Regions from separate parts of the Mesorhizobium sp. LNHC229A00 genome, predicted to be linked through region 2. Evidence: riboswitches for the same ligand, from Rfam matches in the RefSeq annotation. Region 2 holds a riboswitch; the other holds the start of a gene.
What was found. Region 2 has a riboswitch for cobalamin ahead of bluB (5,6-dimethylbenzimidazole synthase). Riboswitches for the same ligand answer to the same signal wherever they lie in the genome.

Region 1 (4,365 bases), on a different contig from region 2:
GCTTGGGCTGGCGCTCGCCGGACCACGCAGCTATGGTGGTATCATGGTCGACGACATCTTCATGGGCGAAGGCGGCCGCCGCGATGTCGACAGCGGCGACATCAGGCGGGCGCTCAAGCTTTACCGGGTCGCGGACTACCTGCTGATCGGCTTGTTCGGCCTGGTCGCGCTGATCGCTGTTCTGGTTTTTTAGAACTCGATGCCTTGCTGCGCCTTCACGCCCGCCGAGAAATGATGCTTGGTCACGCCCATCTCGGTGACCAGATCGGCAGCCTCGACCAGCCCCGGCTTGGCGTTGCGGCCGGTGACGACGACATGCAGACCCTCGCGCCGGCCCTTGAGCGCCGCAACCACCTTGTCGAGAGCGAGATAATCGTAGCGTAACGCGATGTTGAGCTCGTCGAGCACGACAAGGCTGATCGAGGGATCGTCGATCAATTCCAGGGCCTTGGCCCAGGCGGCCTCGGCGGCCGCGATGTCGCGCTTCAGGTCCTGGGTCTCCCAGGTGAAACCCTCGCCCATTGCATGCCAGACGACGCGGTCGCCAAAGGCGGCAAAGGCGTCCTTCTCGCCGGTGTGCCATTTGCCCTTGATGAACTGAACGACGCCGACGCGCTTGCCGTAGCCGAGCATGCGCAGCGCGAGACCGAAGGCGGCCGTGGTCTTGCCCTTGCCGGGACCGGTGTTGACGATCAGCAATCCCTTCTCCATCGTCTTGCCCGCAACCTCGGCGTCCTGCACCGCCTTGCGCTTGGCCATCTTGGCGCGATGGCGTTCTTCATCCTTGTCGTCGGTCATTTCACTTCACCTTGAGCGGGAGCCCCGCCACCATGAGCAGCACCGTGTCGGCCACTGCCGCGACCCGCTGGTTAAGTCGGCCGGCGTCATCGCGAAACCGGCGCGCCAACGCGTTGTCGGGCACGATGCCCTGCCCGACCTCGTTCGTCACCACGAACCACGGTCCGCGCGGCCGAGACAGCACGTCCGCCAGCCGTCGGCACGCGGCATCGACGTCGTGATCGGCCAGCATGTGATTGGTCAGCCACAGCGTCAGACAGTCGACAAGCACCGGCTGACCGTCCGGCGACGCCTCCAGCGCTTCGGCGAGGTCGAGTGGCGCATCGATGGTCGACCAGCCCTCACCGCGCCGCCAGCGGTGCAGCGCGATGCGCTCGCGCATCTCGTTGTCATAAGCTTGCGCCGTGGCGATATAGGCCCATGGCGAGGCCAATGCCGTCACCAGGGTTTCGGCGTGCGCGCTCTTGCCGGAGCGCGCACCACCGATGATGAAGGTCAGCCTGCCGCGATCAGGCAAAACTGTCGCGCATGCTGGTCGCCGTGCCGGTGAAGCGCCGGCGCACCACGCCCACGATCGCGCCCAGCACCAGCCAGAAGACCAGATTGGTCACCGTCACCGCCACCACGAACTGATGGTGCAGGCCTTCCGGGATCGGCGTCTCGAAACTGTCGGGCTGCGGCGCGCCGACGACATGCGGCGCGACGATCAGCAAGACGGCGAGGATGGTCAATGGCAACGATCTGCGAAACACGATCAGGCCTAGGCCGATCGCGGTCGCGGCCGCCGTTGCCGTCCACCAGATCTGGCGCGGCAGAAGATCGGCCGCCGGCATTGCCGGCAGTTCCGGCTGCAGTCCGAGGCCCGGTGCCAGTGTGAACACGGCAAAGCCGGCCAAGCCCCAGAACACGCCCTGGCGCCAGTTGCCGACGCCACCGAAGAACTCGGAAACCGCGACCAGGACCAGCGCGAAGCCGATGCCGGTGACGATATTGGCAACCACGCTAAAGGCGAAACGCTCGAAACCGTCGGCCGGCGCCCAGCCTTCGTCTTCCTCCGCCGGTGCCATGGCATCGGTGCCCGCGGGCGCGGCAGAGCTCGTGGCATTCCCAGCGGGCGCCACCGTGCTCATCGCGTCATTGGTCGCCGCTGGTGCGGCCGTGTGATCATGGTGGTGGCCGCCGCCGGCCTTTTCGTAGACTTCGGCCTTGAGGATCAGCGGCACGGTGGCATAGGCCTGCATGCAGGCGAGAACGACACCGGCCACAAGCCCCGCGATCGCCGCGACGAACACGACGTTGCGAAACAGATTCATGATGTCGGATCCTCGTTAGTGGCAGGGAAACGCCATCGAGTGGCGATAGTCGTGGGCAGCATTGTGGACCGCATCGATATGCGAGAAGCCGACAAAGCCGACGACGAAGATGCCGAGCAGCGCCGCGAGCGCGAGCTGCATGAAACGCGACTGCGAGGAGACGGAGGCGCCGAGGGAGACGGAAGCGGTAGTCATGTCTTGTCCTTTCGCCCTCCACCCGAGGGCATCGAAGTCAGTTTCCTGTCGCCGGCAGGTCTCCTGGCTCGCGGATAAGCGCCCTTCCCCACCTTCCCGAAGAAAAATCTTCAGTGGCATATGGAGAGGACTACCGCACACAGTTGCGGGGGCAGCCACGGCATTGGGCAGGAATTCCTCCCCGCACCGCATTCCCTCTTGGCTCCAAAAAGGAACCGACGACATCGGCGACTATAGGGAAATTCGCCGCGCCCGGCAAACCAAATTCCGACAACCGCCAGCGCAGGAGCGTCGTATCGGCGAAGCTGCCCTCACCCCGTCCCGATTGACAAACTTCATGGCCGGGTGTCGGCTGGCACCCTCACGGGAAGCCAGCCATGCAGCCCAATGCCAGCGAGCGCGAGCCCTATAACGGCCTGACTCGAACCGAGCCGACGCTGCCCTCATCGGCCTATTGGGACCAGGACAACTATAAGCGCGATCTCGACGCCATCTGGTACAGGGACTGGCTGCTCGTCTGCCGCGAGGCCGATCTTGCCCAGCCTTTGGCATTCCGCACCTTCCGCGTCGGTATGCAGGAAATCCTCGTGCTGCGCGACGACACCGGCGAGTTGCGTGCCTTCCACAACACGTGCCGGCATCGCGGCTCGCAGCTTTGCCAGGAAAGCGAGGGCCGGCTGAAGGCGCGGCTGATCACCTGCCCGTATCATGCCTGGTCCTATTCGCTGCGTGGCGATCTGGTGCGCGTGCCGTCGAAATCGCTGCCTGACGGCTTCGACAAGGCCGATCATCCGCTTTATCGCGTCGCGCTCTCGGTGTGGCGGGGCTTCGTCTTCGTCAATCTGGCGGAAGATGACGCCGGCTCGGCGCAATCCTCCTTCGACCCAGCCTCCGGCGATCTCGGCAACTGGCCGCTGGAAACGCTGGTATCGGGCCATGTGCTGCACAAGGTGATGAACTGTAACTGGAAGATTTTTTGGGAAAACTTCAACGAGTGCCTGCACTGCCCGGGCGTCCACAAGGACCTGTCGCGGCTGGTGCCGATCTATGGCCGCGGCCTGATGAGCCGGCATGACGATCCCGAATGGCTCCGCCACGCCGACAATGACGCGCCGGAATTTTCAGGCGGCCTGCGCGCCGGGGCTGAGACATGGTCGCGTGATGGGCAGACGCACGGGCCGGTCTTCCCGAGCTTGACGCCGGCGGAGCGCAGCGCCGGTCAGACCTATGCCACCAGCCTGCCGTCCATGTTCATCGTCGGCCATGTCGACTATGTCAGGACTGTGCGGCTTACGCCGCTCGGTCCCGAACAGACCGAATTGACCGCAGAATGGCTGTTCGCGCCCGAGGCGCTCGCCGAGACCGACATCGACAACATCGTCGCCTTCGGCACACAGGTGCTGGAGGAGGACGCGGCGATCTGCGAGGTCAACCAGAAGGGGCTGCGCTCGATGCGTCATACAGCTGGCGTGCTGATGCCCGAGGAGTACGACCTGCACCGCTTCCACGATTGGGTGCGCGAGCGCCATGCCGCGGTGACATGAGGTCTGTCGACATTCAGGTCAGGCCAAGCCGAGAAGGGCGGAGGTCGAGAACCGGAACGGAACGTACTTTCGGGTACGTGATTACCGGAAGCGCGCAAACCTGCCGTTCGCAGGCCGGCATCACCTGAATATCGACATACCTACAGCGACTTCGGCAGATATCGCCAGGTCACGAAGCCGCAAAACGCGGCCAGTAGTGCGAGCGTGACGAACACCGATCCCAGACCGAAAAAGGCCAGCACCACCGAATAGACCAGCGGCGGCGTCAGTTCGGAGAAATCGAGATAGGTGCGGTAGACCGCAGCCATCTGCGCGCGCTCATAAGAGCGCACCGAGCGCATGAAGGCGGTCGAACCCAGCGCGTCGAGCGCGATCGTGAAGAAGGCGCCGCACAGCAGGAAGGCGCCGGTGAGCAGCGGCACGGTTACGCCCACGGCACCGGCCGCCAGCAACGTCGCCGACATGGCGAAATAGGCAAATGTCATGGTCCTGCGGCCGCCGAAGCGCTTTCCCGC
Region 2 (4,365 bases):
ATGAAGCCGGCGGCGGCAAAGCCCCTGGCTCCGGGAGCGCGAAAGATTTCCGAATAGGGGTTTTGCATGGTTCTGTTCCTCGACAAGGGGCGATTCCAGAATTACATACGAGACGTATAAGTGTTAAATAAAGCATACGCCGCGTATGTCAATTGGCATACGACGCGTATGTAGATAAGGCCAGAAGCATGCATCGACCGCGCAAGGAGATGATCGCCGAGACACGCGCCAAGCTGATTGCCGCGGCGCGCCAGGCTTTCGGCACCATCGGCTATGCCGAAGCGTCGATGGATGATTTCACCGCGTCGGCCGGGCTGACGCGCGGCGCCCTTTATCATCACTTCGGCGACAAGAAGGGGCTGCTTGAGGCGGTTATCGCCGAAATCGACGCGGAAATGGCGGCCCGGGTGAATGAGGTCGCGTCGCGGGCGCCGACCCGCTGGCAGCATTTCGTCGACGAATGCACCACCTATATCGAAATGGCGCTGGAGCCGGAAATCCAGCGCATCATGTTCCGGGATGGTCCGGCTGTGCTGGGCGATCCGGCACAGTGGTCGAATGCCAACGCCTGCGTCGGTTCAATGACCGATCATCTGACCGCGCTGCAAGGGGAGGGGGTGGTCGTCCCCGGCGTCGATCCGGAGTCGGCAGCGCGGCTGATCAATGGGGCGAGCAGCCAGGCTGCGCAGCGGATCGCCAATTCGCCAGATCCCGAAGGGACCTCGAAAATGGTGGTGGCCGCGTTCAAGCAACTGCTCGAAGGCCTGCTGAAAAAGCCGGAAGCGCTTTCAAGATGAACCTCCATGGCAGTCCCGCCACCACCTGCAATTGACAATAGCCGGTTTGAGCGCATCCTCTGCAGCCATCTCTGAGGGGAGATTCGGGCATGTGGGATTTCGATATCGGCAGGTCGGTGTCCATCATGATGCGGACCTGGCCTTTCATTGTCTTTCGCATGATCGTCTATTTCGGCATCACGCTGGCCTACATCATGGCAACCGGCACCGGCGCATCCGTCGGCTATGGCGTCGGCCATATTTCCACCGATCCCGACGGACCATTGTCTTTTGCGATGTGGGGCGGCGTGGTCGGTTTCGGCATCGTCTCGATCGCCGTCTACTGGATCCGCGAATACATCCTCTACGTCGTCAAAGCGGGCCATATAGCCGTCATGGTGCATCTGATCGACGGCCATGATGTTCCCGACGGCCAGAACCAGATCGCCTACGCAAAAGAGATCGTGACCGAGCGTTTTGCCGAGGCCAACATCCTTTTTGTTGTCGACCAATTGGTCAAGGGCGCCATCCGCGGCATCACCGGCCTGCTCGGCGGCATCGCGGCCTTCCTGCCTATTCCTGGCCTGAGCGGACTGGTTTCGTTCCTCAACACTGTGATTCGCCTGTCGCTGACCTATGTCGACGAGATCATTCTTGGCTACAACATCCGCATCAATTCGTCCTCGCCGTTCGAAACCGCGCGCCAAGGCGTCGTGCTCTACGCCCAGAACGGTAAGACCATGGTCAAGAACGCCGTCTGGCTGGCGGTCATCATGTGGGCCGTGTCGTTCGTGATTTTCCTGCTGATGCTCGCTCCGGCAGCCGCTATTCTTTACATCATGCCCGGGCAGCTCGCCGGCTGGGCTTTCGTGCTGGCAATCGTCTTTGCCTGGGCTTTCAAGGCGGCCTTCATCGAGCCCTTCGCCATTGCCTGCCTGATGCAGGTCTATTTCAAGACCATCGAGGGTCAGGTCCCCGATGCCGCCTGGGACGCCAGGCTGGCCGAAGCTTCGTCGAAGTTCAGGGAACTCAAGGACAAGGCGCTCTCCACTTTCGGCGGTTCGCGCTGGGGCACGGCCGGCGCGACGAGCTGATCGGCCGGGCTCGCGGGCGCACCGGCGACGGTGCCGAGGCGCGCCACTGCTGATTTGAGCGGCGCTTCGCCTTGCCCGCGAAAAGTCTCGCTCATGATCAGCTCGGGCAGCGGCAGCCGCCGGCCCCAGCCATGCGTTTCGAGGTCCGGCTTCGGTGCGAACTCGGAAACGCGGCCGACGCAGAGATAGGCGATCGGCGTCACGTGATCGGGAATCGCCAGCAGGCTTTTCAGCGCTTGCGCCTCGATGATGCTGACCCAGCCGACCCCAACGCCCTCGGCACGCGCGGCCAGCCAGAAATTCTGCACCGCGCAGACCGTGCTGTAGAGATCCATCTCCGGATTGTGCCACCGCCCCAACGGCGAGCCTTTCGAGCGCTCGCGGTCGCAGGTGATGCAGATGTTTAGCGCGCTTTCGCAAATGCCTTCGAGCTTGAGCTTGCGGTAGAGCGCCTGCCGTTCTGCCTCTATTTCAGGCAGTTCCCGTTCTCGCGCGGCCAGGAACAGGTCGCGCACCTCCGCCCGCCGCGCGGCATCGCGGATGACGATGAAGTTCCAGGGTTGCATGAAGCCGACCGATGGCGCGTGGTGGGCGGCAAGCAGCAGCCGCGCCAGCACCTCGTCGTCGATCGCCTCCGATGTAAAATGGCTGCGGACGTCGCGCCGCGTAAACATGGCACGGTAAACCGCGTCGCGCGCACTCTGGTCAAATCCATCGCCCATTTGAGCGGTCATGGCTTCCCGCATCGCGTGTCCCCTTGCGATTGCAATCGATGCCATCCGCCTGACCATGCGGATGACGATGCCTGCCAGGCCGGTCTTCTGGCTCGGGATCAACCCGCGTCCGGTGCCTTCCCGTCATCGACAGTGGCATCTACCGGCGCGGTCCCCCTCACAGCGTTGGGCACGCCACGGAGTTCAACCGTGTTCCCGATTCTCCCGCCAGGGCATTTGTAGCCAAGTGCAAACACTTGGCGTCGCGGAATGCGGCTAAAACAAACAGACCGGCAGGCACCAGGCAGTAGCGGCAGTCTTACTCCGAAGGGCCGACGACGCCAATGCCCGCAGCGACATGAATGGACGCAGGTTCGATTTTCCCCAGCGATCAAGCCGCAACGCATGGCCATCACGGCGCCGGGGCACTAGATAGGGGCATGGCCACCCGTCTTTACACGCACCCGATCTTTCTCGAACACATCACCCCGCCCGGTCACCCCGAGCGGCCCGACCGCCTGCGCGCCATCGAGCGCGTGCTCGACGACGAAGCTTTTGCCGCGCTTGACCGCGTCGAGGCACCGCAAGGCGACGAAGCGACCATCCTCTACGCGCATCCCGCCGATTTCGTCGCGCGTGTCCGCGCCGCCATCCCCGACGAAGGCATTGCCCGCATCGACGCAGACACCACCGCCAGCCCGAAAAGCTGGCAGGCGGTGATTACGGCGATCGGTGCCGCCAATGCCGCCGTCGACGACGTCTTTGCGGGCCGCGCCGACAACGTCTTCGTCGCCGCCCGTCCGCCCGGCCACCATGCCGAAAAGACCACTGCCATGGGCTTCTGCTTCTTCAACACGGCGGCAATCGCGGCCCGCTACGCGCAGAAGAAGCACGGCGCCGAGCGCGTCGCCGTCGTCGACTGGGACGTGCATCACGGCAATGGCACGCAGGATATTTTTTGGGACGATCCCTCGGTGCTTTATTGCTCGACGCACCAGATGCCCCTTTATCCCGGCACGGGCGCGAAGAGTGAAACCGGCGCCGGCAACATCGTCAATGCGCCGCTGGCGCCTCGGACCGGCAGCGAGGTGTTTCGTGATGCGTTCCTGTCGCGCGTGCTGCCGGCACTCGACAATTTCGCGCCGGATCTGATTGTCATTTCGGCCGGCTTCGATGCGCACCATCGCGACCCGCTGGCGGAAATCAATCTGACCGAGGACGATTTCGACTGGGCGACCGGCCAGCTGATGCAGCGCGCCGCAATCCACGGCGGCAACCGGCTCGTCAGCCTGCTCGAGGGCGGCTACGATCTGCAGGGATTGGCATTTTCGGTCGCCGCCCATGTCGGGCGACTGATGAAAGGATGAATGATGACCGGTGAGATCAACGAAGACGTCAAGGCGATGAGCTTTGAACAGGCGCTCGACGCACTGGAGAAGATCGTCGATGATCTGGAGCGGGGCGACGTGCCGCTCGACCAGTCTATCCGGATTTACGAGCGGGGCGAGGCGCTGAAGGTCCATTGCGACCGGCTGCTGAAGGCCGCCGAGGACAAGGTCGAGAAGATCAGGCTGTCGCGCGACGGCAAGCCGGTTGGAACCGAGCCGCTCGACGCGGACTGAGTCCGGAGCAGCCTTACCGATTTTTGGACACGATCATCATTGAGGATACAGTTCGTCCCGATTGAAACGGACAAGAGGAGATACGGAAGCGATGTGCAGAAACATCAAGACCCTGTTCAATTTTGATCCGCCGGCAACTAACGACGAAGTCCGTGACGCG

Region 1: it holds a riboswitch for cobalamin, as region 2 does, so the genes downstream of both, X742_RS167795 (CbtB domain-containing protein) here and bluB (5,6-dimethylbenzimidazole synthase) in region 2, are expected to answer to the same signal.

Annotation. Positions count from the first base shown of each region.
Region 1 covers NZ_AYWQ01000001.1:368,921-373,285, reverse strand. The annotation lists gene cbiB (adenosylcobinamide-phosphate synthase CbiB) at 1-193, shown strand, start outside; gene cobO (cob(I)yrinic acid a,c-diamide adenosyltransferase) at 190-798, opposite strand; gene cobU (bifunctional adenosylcobinamide kinase/adenosylcobinamide-phosphate guanylyltransferase) at 800-1,315, opposite strand; gene X742_RS167790 (CbtA family protein) at 1,308-2,111, opposite strand; gene X742_RS167795 (CbtB domain-containing protein) at 2,127-2,306, opposite strand; cobalamin riboswitch at 2,342-2,541, opposite strand; gene X742_RS167800 (aromatic ring-hydroxylating dioxygenase subunit alpha) at 2,684-3,850, shown strand; gene X742_RS167805 (MFS transporter) at 3,991-4,365, opposite strand, start outside.
Region 2 covers NZ_AYWQ01000008.1:70,483-74,847, reverse strand. The annotation lists partial or broken gene X742_RS01000000170220 (MFS transporter) at 1-68, opposite strand, end outside; gene X742_RS152165 (TetR/AcrR family transcriptional regulator) at 189-797, shown strand; gene X742_RS152170 (hypothetical protein) at 887-1,870, shown strand; partial or broken gene bluB (5,6-dimethylbenzimidazole synthase) at 1,987-2,592, opposite strand; cobalamin riboswitch at 2,664-2,846, opposite strand; gene X742_RS152180 (histone deacetylase family protein) at 3,024-3,950, shown strand; gene X742_RS152185 (exodeoxyribonuclease VII small subunit) at 3,954-4,205, shown strand; gene X742_RS152190 (DUF2277 domain-containing protein) at 4,297-4,365, shown strand, end outside.